3 regions of the Dethiobacter alkaliphilus AHT 1 genome follow, and region 1 is predicted to be linked to each of the others. Evidence: riboswitches for the same ligand, from Rfam matches in the RefSeq annotation. Region 1 holds a riboswitch; each other region holds the start of a gene.
What was found. Region 1 has a riboswitch for cyclic di-GMP ahead of DEALDRAFT_RS07800 (leucine-rich repeat domain-containing protein). Riboswitches for the same ligand answer to the same signal wherever they lie in the genome.

Region 1 (4,214 bases):
GGCAAAAGCATCCCTGCCGATATCATCTATATTATCCGGGATAACAATTCCGCCAAGCTGGTTGTTATTAAATGCGTAACTACCGATATTTGTAACCGACTCCGGAAGCACTATTTCCGAAAGGCCGCTGTTCCGGAAAGCAGCACTGCCTACCCGCGTTATCTCCTCAACAATAAGGGTCTCCGCAGCAGCACCGCTTAGATCACTGTCCCTGAAGAAATTTCCTGGTATTTGGGTTACCGCCGGGCCGTATTCCACCTCGTTAATCACATTATCTTTAAAAATACCACTACTTGACGAACCCACCGACGAAAGATTGGACTCTAGCCTCACTTTGGAGATGCTGTTGCCGGCAAAAGCATCCCTGCCGATATCATCTATATTATCCGGGAAAACAATTTCGCCAAGCTGGTTGTTATTAAATGCGTAACTACCGATATTTGTAACCGACTCCGGAAGCACTATTTCCGAAAGGCCGCTGTTCTGGAAAGCAGCACTGCCTACCCGCGTTATCCCCTCAACAATAAGGGTCTCCGCAGCAGCACCGCTTAGATCACTGTCCCTGAAGAAATTTCCTGGTATTTGGGTTACCGCCAGGCCGTATTCCACCTCGTTAATCGCATTTCCTCCAAAAATACCATGGAGCGACGAACCCACCGACGAAAGATTGGACTCAAGCCTCACTTTGGAGATACTGTTGCCGGAGAAGGCAGAGCTGCCGATCTCGGAAACATTCTCAGGCACGATAACTTCACTCAGTTGGTTGTATCTAAAGGCACTACCGCCAATGGCGGAAACACCCTCAGGCAGAATAACTTCACTCAGTTGGTTGTTACTAAAGGCGAAACGGCCAATATTTACAAGCGATTCCGGAAGTACAATTTCCGTAAGACCGCTGTTCTGGAAAGCATAACTACCTACTTGCGTTATCCCTTCAATAATAAGGGTCTCCGCTGCAGCACCGCTTAGATCACTGTCCCTGAAGAAGTTTTCCGGTATTTGGGTTACCGCCGGGCCGTATTCCACTCGTTAATCGCATTTCCTCCAAAAATACCATAGAGCACCCAACCCACCGACGAAAGATTGGACTCAAGCCTCACTTTGGAGATACTGTTGCCGGAGAAGGCAAAGCTGCCGATGTCGGAAACATTCTCAGGCAGGATAACTTCACTTAGTTGGTTGTTTCTAAAGGCACTGTCACCAATGGTGGAAACACCCTCAGGCAGAATAACTTCACTCAGTTGGTTGTTTCTAAAGGCGAAACGGCCGATATTTACAAGCGATTCCGGAAGTACAATTTCCGTAAGGCCGCTGTTCTGGAAAGCATAACTACCTACTTGCGTTATCCCTTCAATAATAAGGGTCTCCGCTGCAGCACCGCTTAGATCACTGTCCCTGAAGAAGTTCTCCGGTATTTGGGTTACCGCCGGGCCGTATTCCACCTCGTTAATCGCATTTCCTCCAAAAACACCATAGTACAACGAACCCACCGACGAAAGATTGGACTCAAGCCTCACTTTGGAGATACTGTTGCCGGAGAAGGCAAAGCTGCCGATGTCGGAAACATTCTCAGGCAGGATAACTTCACTCAGTTGGTTGTTTCTAAAGGCACTGTCACCAATGGTGGAAACACTCTCGGGAATAATCACACTGGTTAGCTGCATGTTTTCAAATGCCCTAAAAGAAATACCAGTTACAGCGTAACCCTCCAAAGTATCGGGAATAACCACGTCCTTTGGTCCCTCGTCGCTATACCCGGTAATTTCTACCTGCTCCCCGGAGATACTGTATGTAAAGTATTTATCCGTAGCGGTCAAAAGATCTTCCTGCTCTGCAGCCACTACATTTTCCACTGAAATTCCACTACTAATATTTACACTAAATGACGACAGAACCAACAACATGGTTAACAACAAGCTTACAGCTTTTTTCAATGCACTGCCTCCCTTTACTTTGCGATTTGTCACCCTAAATCTCTAATAATAAAAATAACCGACCACAAGTGGTCGGTTACGCTACCGGCTCATTCCAGGCAAAGCGTCCAAATCAGCCCAAAAATCATTGCCCCCACAAAAATTATTGGGAAACTGGTGAGGGTTTTGCTGTAGAGAAGGCTACAAATGTTAAAACATACCGTATTTTCCTTTTGCTTCTTTTTGTTCTTTGTTTTCTTTAAAATTCCTGCCATAAAAGAAGAATTTTACTCCAGCCTGTAACAATACTTACTTGGCGCCATCTGCTACCCATAAAAAGAATTGGGGAAAACATTAGCCCTTCGTCACAGGTATATAACATTCTCAATAATAAAATGACACCAACCATTAAATGATTAGTGTCATAGGTTTTCTCAAGGTCCGCCCAATATTGTCCGGTTACGGCAACACTACTTCTATTTACTCATCAGAGTGCTTTGCTAATGCTCCCTGTCTCGTTTTGCTCCGACGCAAAAGGAAGATAAATTTTAAAGCACGACCCTTCGCCCACCTCACTATCAACGGCGACTTTGCCATCCTGCAGTTCAGCCAGGGTCTTAACCAGAGCCAGGCCCAAGCCGGTTCCTTTACGGCGCTGTTTGGGGTGGTCTCCCTGTCGGAATTTCTCAAAGATATGCGGCAGCAGCTCCGGCGAAATACCAATGCCGGTATCCTGGACAGAAATTATGGCAAAATCCCCTTCTCCGTTGGCTGACACGGTGATTCGGCCACCGTCTTTGGTAAACTTGATGGCATTGGCAACCAGGTTTACAACCATCTGTTGAATCCTGTCCCTGTCTCCGTACACAAACGGCAACGTTGTTTTTTCTACATCCAGGCTGATGCCGTTTTGATGGGCAATGGCACTCATGCTGCGCCGCACCATCCGTAGCACATCGTTTAAATCCACTTTCTCTTTATGAATTCGCAAGCTACCCGCCTCATGCTTAGCCATATCTAAAATATCGTTCACCAAAACCATCAGCTGTTGGGCCGAGGTTTTAATATCCAGCAGGTTTTCCCGTTGCTCCGGGGTAATGGGGCCGGACACTTCATCCAGCATCAACTCACAAAAAGCAACTACAGAGGTAAGAGGCGTACGCAGCTCATGCGTCATGGTGGCCGTAAACTCACTCTTTAAGCGATTGCTCTCACCCAGCTTCTCGTTTAGCTGCGAGAGCCTCCTCTGCCCTTGGGCCAAACGCATATTGGCAACTTCCAGCTCTCTGGTCCTGACCTTTACCTTCTTATCCAGATTTTGATATAAATCATTGATAACCTCATACGGTTCCAGCAACTTTTTGCGAATCATAATCACATAGATAAAATAATATGATGCCACGTTAAATAAATGACCCACCATATTGGAAAAACCATACACCGATACATAAAAAGTAAAAGACAGTTCTGCCAAGATTGTTGCCCCACAGGCCAGCAGCAAATATTTTACAACTTCTTTATCAAACTTTTCCTTGTTTCTCCAAATCAGAATACCGGAGATCAGCAGAATTGTGGAAATAATGTACTCACTGATAATTTTAAACGGAGTAAGCCCTTCACCGGGAATAAAACTATCCGGAAAAATTCCGGCAAAAACAGACGCTAAAAGCACCAAAGAAATAACGGGAATTAGATAATGTATTCTAATTCTGCGGCCAGGATTGGCCATCAAAAAAGGAACGGCCAGAAACGTAAAGGCCTCGATATACCTGGGTATAATCCACAACTGCGTGGCCAGGTTTGCAGTATTGCCGGGAAAGACCCCCATGCCGTCATAGGCCAGGGTATGTAACAAATCTAAAAACCCAATACATAAATAAGCCACACCAAAAAAGTTCAGAAAATCGTTGCGTTCCTCGGTTAACTGGCTGGTATGAAAAGCAATGGCAGCTATCCCAAATGCCACAAGCACACTAAAGAGCTCCACTAAAGTGTGGAATAACAAAAAGTTATAAAAACTCATAGTTACCAAAACCGCAATAATACTAACCACTATGGCAGCCTTAGTAACCGGTAGCTTAAGCATCCTCTCCATCATAGCTCTCCTCTTACATCAGCTTAAATCCATAGTTTCGACAAACATCATAAATCCCCTTTTTTCGCAAAAACCCTCCTCAAGGATTAATTCCCAGAGGAGGGTTCTTCGTCCAAATCATAATGCGCTGCAGGGTCACCTGCCTCCAGCAGCTCCTTTTTTGAACAACAGCCGCCTGCTATTCTGCCCGGCCAATCTTCTACATT
Region 2 (4,214 bases), on a different contig from region 1:
TCTCTTATTTTCATAAAATTATAAATTTCACCATTGCAGATTATACCTGCCTGCCCGTCGTTAGCCAAGATGGGCTGGCGGCCTTTCTTAACATCAACTATGGAAAGCCTGGTATGACCAAAAACAATCTTATTGAAAGTATGGATATCACGGTCATCGGGACCCCGATGGGGCATGGCATCCAGCATCCTGTTCACAGTGCTAATATCATTGACTCCCAAACACCCGGCAATACCACACATAAAATAGTCACCTTCCTTGAATTTTTAATATGGCTTTCCTACTGGCATACACAACATTCATGCTGCAAAGCGATGATATTTTCCATATTAGTCCCCCGCCAAAAGAAAAACGCCTCTAAGACAAAAACAGTCTCAGAGGCACCATTGCCTGAAAAACATTATACGCTTTCCATAATATTAAATTATTTTAAATTTATGCTGATTAAATGGAGATGCAATGGGATTTTCTTAACTAATCCGCATCGAACTCCTTTTTGCGCATTATATTACATATCTCTTTATCCTGTCAAGCAAGCAAAACCAGCATTGCTCTGCAGCAAAGCATGCACCGCACACCACACCCATTGCCAGACCATTAGCACCAAAAATTCTACTAAGCAGAGACATAAATTCTCTGCCCCGAAAAACAATATGGATAAAATAAAGACTGCCCTCAGGCAGTCTTTGTGAAGTCAGTGGTTATAAATCATGGGGCATGTGGTGCTCTAAATCTACAGACAATCCCAGATGCAATTCGTTTTGAACGGGTATACTGATTACATTTTTGTTGCCTATAATAAATCCGTGCATAAACGGCGGTCTGTCACCACTTTGCGGGTTAACCTGCATGATATATTGCATAGTAGCTTCCGGCACACTGTCTCTGTTTACAAACAAAAACGGCGTGTGTTTTCCCAAATGCGCCAAGGAAGCGGAAGAAACCAAGTACTGCCAAGGCTGAGGAAGGACAAACGTAAACGCATGCCCGTCAGGCTCATTTCTATCCCAGCCCACCTCAGCAACGGGGCTTCTGTACCGACTGAATCTTACGGCCAAGGTAAAAATATCATCGGCACTAATGACGTCTACAAAACCAGCCAAGCCTTGCACCTCATTAATCACGCTTTGAGGAATGGCATTAGTAGTACCAACAATATAAACTCGTGGGTTATTTATCTGCTCTAATGCCATGCGGGTATGCCGCGGTAAAGTTGGCCCCTCAGTCAATAATATTGGCACTCCGGAGTGGGCGGAATATGCACCGGTAATATGCCCGCCATGATTGGGATCAGTAGAAATGAGAAACACATCTTGAGGCACACATAACTCGTTTAGAATACGGTGAGCAGTGTGAAACACATCATCCGGTCCTAAAATTCTCCGTACAGTGAATCCCATGAATTGGATTGCTCGCATCACAAGATCCGAAAACTCACCGATTAATACTACTTGAGCTTCACCCATGCCGGTTGGGGCCAATCGCCTGATAGCTGCTAAGACAAATGGGTCTATTCGGTTAGGATCAGTTAGAAATAACGGCCCATCGATGGGATGGTGCATAAGAGGAGTACCGATAATCGCTTCTGAGAAATTTTCCGAGGACGCCAGATATACTGTTACAGGGCTGATACCGGCAAACGCCATTTCAGCAACTGGATATTGAGTTTGACTAAAGTCACTACCTAGCGCTCTGGTAGTATTAGTCGTATTACGAGTGCTCCAAGGCAAAAACAAGTCACCTGGATTTATAAAACGTTCTGCACTCACGATATAACCTCCTTTATATCAATACTGATATATCCTATGAGGTATAGTGAGCAAACGTTACTTCCCGGTCCCCCTAGACTTGAGAAGTTCCTGAATACGACAAAGAAAAAGCCCCAAGGTTTTGGGGCATAAGCTGTTTTAGCAATACTTATTTAACCCAATGCAGTCTTCAGCACTTATTGCCGGAACAAGTTGATATAGTATCCTTCATTCCATGTGGACTCATTGATCTACATGTTAGGCAGGTACACTTCAAAAATACGAACCGTCGGCGGCTCTTGCACAATGTCTTTTAAAGCTTCCTGAAGCTTGGGTCCTGCGGTACCCAAGGCCGCTTCGGCATCTTCATTTGTTTCCCAGAGAGAAAATGCACCGTAATCGCCTTTGGCTTCATCACTGAAGAATGTTGAGCTTTTAAATCCTTTCAAGGTGGCATGAAGCTGTGCAAACTGATCGGCCATCCCTGTTGCTTGCTCCTGCATCCCCGGCCCAATATTAAACATTACTAACGTTGCATACATAGTTTTTCCTCCTTTTATCGTGTATTCCCAATGAATCAAATCTATTAAGGAAATTGCTGGAGTTTTACCTCGCTGATCTGAATTACGGGTGTGATATCAGTGTAATTGGGAAGATCACCCATAAACGTTGCAACATGAGGCAGAAAAGCTGCTTGAAATTCCTCCATCGAGTCGAAATACATATGACCCATGGCGAGAAATGGCGCCGGCGCACCCGGCTCTCCCCCACTTAACCCCACCTCTACAGCCCCGCCTTTTAGCGCAGTCCCCAACTTTTCCTTTACCAGTGACATATGATTATTGCAGTAATAATCAATGTCAAATTTCTTGCCCTCTGAATTTGGGTACAAAACACTTACCTTAATCATTTCTTTTCCTCCTTTTTTAATTTCCTGTGCACGGAAATAATCTATGACTGATGAGTAGGTTCTAACCTTTTATAAAATTAAAATAACCGACCTTAATATATGGTCGGTTACGCTACTGGCTCCTCCCGGGCAAAGCGTCCATATAAGCCCTGAAATCACAGCCCCCATAAACGGGTGGGAAGCAAAGTGAGTAGTATGCCAGAATTAATATACATGCAGTTCATATATATTTTTACATATTTAATTAATTAATCCTATTCTGTATGCAAAGTTCTTATTCTTTTATGTCAGATTTCAAGTAACTTAACTTAATCACGGAAAGCGGCTACAATATCAGCTGTATCGTAATAGTGTCTTGCTCGGCAAATTTTTTCGTCCTGCAATGTAAACACCATAACCCAATCATGCTCATAACCACGGCCGGTAGCTTTTACTACTCCGCCATTTCTTCCTTCCACAATTACTCTATCGTTTTGGCATGTAAAAAACATTGCTTCCATCTTTTTTACTTGTATTTTTTCAGATAGCTCCTTAAAAAATAAGGCAACATCTTTTTTACTATATCGCGGCTTAGCCCAAGATATTTCTTCGGGAGGGTTTTTTGTAACAGGAGATTGAAAATCTACATCCTCTGCAAACAACTCGAGAGCGTCGGGAAGATTTCCCTGGCCAAAAAACGCAAAGTGCTGTTTCACAACTCTTTCATTTTGCTCGGCCAATCCTTTCACCCTTTCATTTATTATCATTTTATAGTATCGGTATCCCTAAATTACTGGGGCTTTAAACCACAAAAACCGACCATAAGTGGTCGGTTACGCTACTGGCTCCCCCAGGGCAAAGCGTCCATATAAGCCCTGAAATCACAGCCCCCAAGAACTAAAGTAATCCTTAATGAAGGCTTGCTAGAAGTAAGCTGCATAATTCAGCACGGATCGATACAGCATTTTCTAAATATGGCTTTGTATTTATATATTCTCCGCCAAAAGAAAGCATTCCTGCCATTGTCTAAAATTTTAATGATAAATAAGTACAGCCTTCATCGAAGGCTTTTTATTATGCCTAAGTCAAAAAATCAAGGAAGAACAACAAGGTCGATTTTCAGTTCTAGCAGATCTACATTATTTCTACAATAAATGTCAACATAGCTTTGTCCCCCGCATAGATATAATAACTAAACGTTAGGGGGAGGCGTTTGATTATTGGCAATGCAAAGGGGCTTTGGTTGGATACCACTCGTCGCTATACTTACAATCAGTTTAATTATTGGCCTTAACCAACTAAACAGCATCTACCAGGCACTTTCGTCTAACAGTGCCACTGCAGCAGGAGTATATGCGGGTTTTGATATAAGCCTTGACACCGATGACTGGACAGTAATTTGGCATGATGAGCTTAGCGCAGGAGAGCTTGATTTATATAAATGGAAGCCCCAGGACAATGGCTTTCGCAGTGTTTTTAGCTTACTGTATGGCAAGATTGAGATTCGGGCCCGCCTTTCGGAATCGGGAACATTACCCAGTGCTTGGCTGATAGAAGAAAATGAAAACATTTCGGCT
Region 3 (4,214 bases), on a different contig from region 1:
CGCCGTTTTTGGCTTGGCGGGCGGACTGTTGGCCAGTGCTTTGCTGGTGTTTTTCGGAATTTCTCTGATAGAAATCGGCATCTTCCCCTTTGTCTGGCCCTTGGCCATCATCCTGATGCTGGTCCATCCCCGGTACCTGTGCTTTGCTTATGCCGGTGGTTTGGTGGGTTTTGCTTCCGCACTGCTGCGAATAATGTCTGCTCACTGGCCGGCACTGATCCAGGGTGACGGATTCCTGGCCGAGTTGTTGGCTCAGCTAGCCGGCCTCCATATTCCGGGTTTGCTGGTTTTAATCGGCATACTTCACCTTACGGAGAGTTTCCTTATTGCCGTGAGTGGACACCTTTTCCCCAGCCCACTGTATATTAAAACCGACCATGGTGTGGTGGGCGGTTTTTCGCTACAAAAATTCTGGCCCCTGCCATTGGTGGGGTTGGTGGCCATGGTGGTTACTATGGAAGCCGCTGATGCGGCCATTGGGGCGGCACGTATGCCTCAGTGGTGGCCACTGCTTTCCAGCGGCTCCGTGCCCGGCCCGGGAGAGACGCTGATGTATATGTTGATGCCCATTGTGGCCGGACTGGGTTACGGCGATATGGCTGTCTCCACTCCGCCCCGGGAAAAAAGTAAACAATCTGCGGTTAATCTCGGCCTCTACAGCGTGGTTCTCATCGCCGTGGCCTTTGCCGCTTTTTATGAGCCGCTGGTGATGATTCCCGCCGCCCTGTTTGCTCCCTTTGGCCACGAATTTTTAATCATGCGCAACAATCAGCGGGAGTTTTCCAGGCAGCCTTTGTTTGTGGCACCGGACAAAGGGGTGAAGGTGATGGATGTTTTTCCCGGTTCTCCGGCGGAAAAGGCAGGCCTGCAGCCCCATGATGTTATTCTTGCCATGAACCGGTTTGCGGTCCATGATACAGCCATGTACAAAAATCTGCTGGCCATGGCCGGACCCGACCTGGAGCTGGAAATCATGCGGGACGGACTGCGCCATACCGTGGATATACCCGGCCCGGACCCGGGCATTATTCCGGTGCCGGACCGATTCACCCCGGCTTATGCGGAAATAAACCACAATCATTTTTTCTCCGCCCTGGGAGAAAAAATACAAAAGTTAAGAACAGCGGAAAAATAGGCGGCGCATCCGTCTATTTTTTTATTGTTGGGAAAAAATAACGCCGGGAGGTGTTTATTATGCCCGAAGGTAGCGAAAAGAAGTTATTGGAGATGCAGAACCTGCTTAAGCAGCTAACGCTGCGTCAGGCCGAAACCAACAAGCAGATACTACGGTCGCTGCAGCAGACCAATGCCGCTTTGCTGGAAGCACAGCAGCTTTTGCAGGCGGACTTGAAGTTTCATGAAGGTTTAAGCAAGTCTGGGGATTTTCAGGCTTTAAAAGATGCGGAGTGGCCGGTTTCCTTACAGGAGCTGGATACGCAAATTCCGCCCTGGCGGTTGGCCAAGCCGCCGGAGCTGCAGTAAATTTTGCGGACAGGCATTATCTGGCATAGCTTGACAAAAAATGCAGCCTGTGATAATCTGAACGATAAAATGACATTCGCTCAGGGCAAACCTGTTGAAAGGCAGGGACGCAAAGCCAAGGGTCTAACACTGCAAAGCAGTCATGACAGCCGGTTGCCGAAGGAACGCCTGTTTAGGCCTGCTTTCCGCACCGGAAGGACAGGTCTTTAAATTTTCTAACATAAATCTCCTCTTCACTAAACTGTGGCCTCACAGTTTTTTTTTGTGTGCAAATCGTGCAAATCGGGGACGGACCTTTTTTCGCATTTAGTGTGCAATTTCTTGCAAGGAGGCGTCTTCTCCAACGGTGTGGACAGAAAAACCTGTCCCTCTGTCCACGAAAAGTGAGACAAAATCACCTGTCCCCTTTGTCTCACCTTGTTCGGGGTGGTCAAAAATCGACATGTTTGTGGTATAATAGTTATGTTTACTTGTATGAGGAAAATTTATAAGGAGCAGGATAGATGACACGGTTTCAGATTAAAAGTGAGTTTGGCCCGCAGGGCGATCAGCCCAAGGCCATTGAGGAGCTGACGGAGGGGCTGAAAAAAGGCTTTCGGCACCAGACTCTGTTGGGGGTCACCGGTTCAGGTAAAACCTTTACCATGGCCAATATTATTGAAAAAGTGCAGCGGCCCACGTTGGTAATTGCACATAATAAAACGCTGGCGGCTCAGCTGTGCAGCGAGTTTCGTGATTTTTTCCCCGACAATGCCGTGGAGTACTTTGTCAGTTATTATGATTACTACCAGCCGGAGGCGTATATCCCCCAGTCCGATACTTATATCGAAAAGGATTCGGCCATTAATGATGAAATTGAAAAGTTGCGCCACTCAGCCACCAGTGCGCTGTTTGAGCGCCGCGATGTTATTATTGTGGCCAGTGTGTCCTGCATCTACGGCCTGGGCTCCCCGGATGAATACCGAGAGCATGTGGTTTCGCTGCGGGTGGGGATGGAAAAGAGCAGGGACGAGATTGTCAAGCAGCTGGTGTCCATCCAGTTTGAACGCAACGACGTGCAGCTGGAGCGCAGCCGTTTCCGGGTGCGCGGCGATGTGCTGGAGATTTTCCCCGCCTCGTCTACGGAGAAAGCGGTGCGGGTGGAGTTTTTCGGTGATGAAATAGAGCGGATCCGGGAGATAGATACGCTGACCGGTGAAATTCTTGGTGAGCGGCAGCATATTGCTATTTTCCCCGCTTCCCACTTTGTCACTTCCCGGGATACGCTGGAAGCGGCCATGGTTGATATCCGGTCGGAGTTGGAGGTGCGGCTGCAGGAGCTGCGCAGCAGGGATAAACTGCTGGAAGCCCAGCGGCTGGAGCAGCGGACCAACTATGATTTGGAGATGATGAACGAAATCGGGTTTTGCACCGGCATCGAAAACTATTCACGCCACATGGACCGGCGGCCTGCAGGCAGCCGTCCCCATACGCTGATAGATTATTTTCCGGAGGATTTTCTGCTGTTTATAGATGAGTCGCACCAAACCATTCCCCAGGTCCGGGGGATGTACGCCGGGGACCGCTCCCGTAAGGAGACGCTGGTGGAGCACGGCTTCCGCCTTCCTTCGGCGCTGGATAACCGCCCCCTGATTTTCCATGAGTTTGAGGAGCTGGTGAATCAGGCGGTATATGTTTCTGCCACGCCGGGCCCCTACGAGCAGGAACACAGTCAACAGGTGGTGGAGCAGATTATCCGGCCCACCGGCCTAATTGACCCGGAGATTATTATGCGTCCCGTAAAAGGACAGATTGATGATCTGTACGGTGAAATCCGCCTCCGGGCTGAGGCCAATGAGCGGGTGCTGGTCACCACGCTGACCAAACGGATGGCGGAGGACTTAACCGAGTATTATAAGGAATTGGGCGTGCGGGTCCGTTACCTGCACTCGGAAATTAACACCCTGGAGCGGATGGAAATTATCCGTGATTTGCGCCTGGGTGAGTTTGATGTACTGGTGGGTATTAACCTGCTGCGGGAAGGGCTGGATTTGCCCGAGGTTTCCCTGGTGGCCATTTTAGATGCCGATAAAGAAGGCTTCCTCAGGGCGGAGCGTTCCCTGATTCAGACCATTGGCCGGGCGGCCCGTAACGTCCACGGCACCGTGATTATGTATGCCGATAAAGTAACCGATTCCATGCAAAAGGCCATGGATGAAACAGAACGGCGCCGTCAGATTCAGATGGAATTTAACCGGGAGCACAATATTACACCTGCTACTATTAAAAAGGCGGTGCGTGCCGTAATTGAAGCCACCCAGGTGGCAGAAGAGGCGCTCTCCGACTATGTGGATAAAGACAGCCCGGCAGAGCTGAGCCCGGCGGAACGTAAGAAGACAATTGCCAAGCTGGAAAAGGAAATGAAAAAAGCAGCCAAGGAGCTGGATTTTGAACAGGCTGCCCACCTGCGCGATATGATTGCAGCGCTGCGAAAAACAGGAATAGAGGAGAAATAAATGATTCAGGATAAGATTTTAATTAAAGGGGCCCGGGAACATAACCTGGCCAATATTGATGTGGAAATCCCGCGCAACCGGTTGGTTGTGATTACCGGTGTGTCCGGTTCAGGGAAATCTTCCCTGGCTTTTGATACGGTCTATGCCGAAGGGCAGCGCCGCTATGTGGAATCTTTGTCCGCTTATGCCCGGCAGTTTCTGGGACAGATGGATAAGCCGGATGTGGACTATATTGAG

Region 2: it holds a riboswitch for cyclic di-GMP, as region 1 does, so the genes downstream of both, DEALDRAFT_RS05955 (EthD family reductase) here and DEALDRAFT_RS07800 (leucine-rich repeat domain-containing protein) in region 1, are expected to answer to the same signal.
Region 3: it holds a riboswitch for cyclic di-GMP, as region 1 does, so the genes downstream of both, uvrB (excinuclease ABC subunit UvrB) here and DEALDRAFT_RS07800 (leucine-rich repeat domain-containing protein) in region 1, are expected to answer to the same signal.

Annotation. Positions count from the first base shown of each region.
Region 1 covers NZ_ACJM01000007.1:46,396-50,609, forward strand. The annotation lists gene DEALDRAFT_RS15985 (leucine-rich repeat protein) at 1-1,026, opposite strand, end outside; gene DEALDRAFT_RS07800 (leucine-rich repeat domain-containing protein) at 1,005-1,934, opposite strand; cyclic di-GMP riboswitch class II at 1,996-2,078, opposite strand; gene DEALDRAFT_RS15990 (sensor histidine kinase) at 2,401-4,011, opposite strand.
Region 2 covers NZ_ACJM01000005.1:87,753-91,966, reverse strand. The annotation lists gene asnB (asparagine synthase B) at 1-242, opposite strand, end outside; gene DEALDRAFT_RS05965 (cell wall-binding repeat-containing protein) at 702-1,769, opposite strand; gene DEALDRAFT_RS05960 (antibiotic biosynthesis monooxygenase family protein) at 2,000-2,290, opposite strand; gene DEALDRAFT_RS05955 (EthD family reductase) at 2,335-2,658, opposite strand; cyclic di-GMP riboswitch class II at 2,751-2,833, opposite strand; gene DEALDRAFT_RS05950 (nuclear transport factor 2 family protein) at 2,967-3,377, opposite strand; cyclic di-GMP riboswitch class II at 3,456-3,538, opposite strand; gene DEALDRAFT_RS05945 (glycoside hydrolase family 16 protein) at 3,864-4,214, shown strand, end outside.
Region 3 covers NZ_ACJM01000005.1:36,228-40,441, forward strand. The annotation lists gene DEALDRAFT_RS15910 (PDZ domain-containing protein) at 1-1,135, shown strand, start outside; gene DEALDRAFT_RS05725 (hypothetical protein) at 1,195-1,482, shown strand; cyclic di-GMP riboswitch class I at 1,557-1,643, shown strand; gene uvrB (excinuclease ABC subunit UvrB) at 1,986-3,977, shown strand; gene uvrA (excinuclease ABC subunit UvrA) at 3,978-4,214, shown strand, end outside.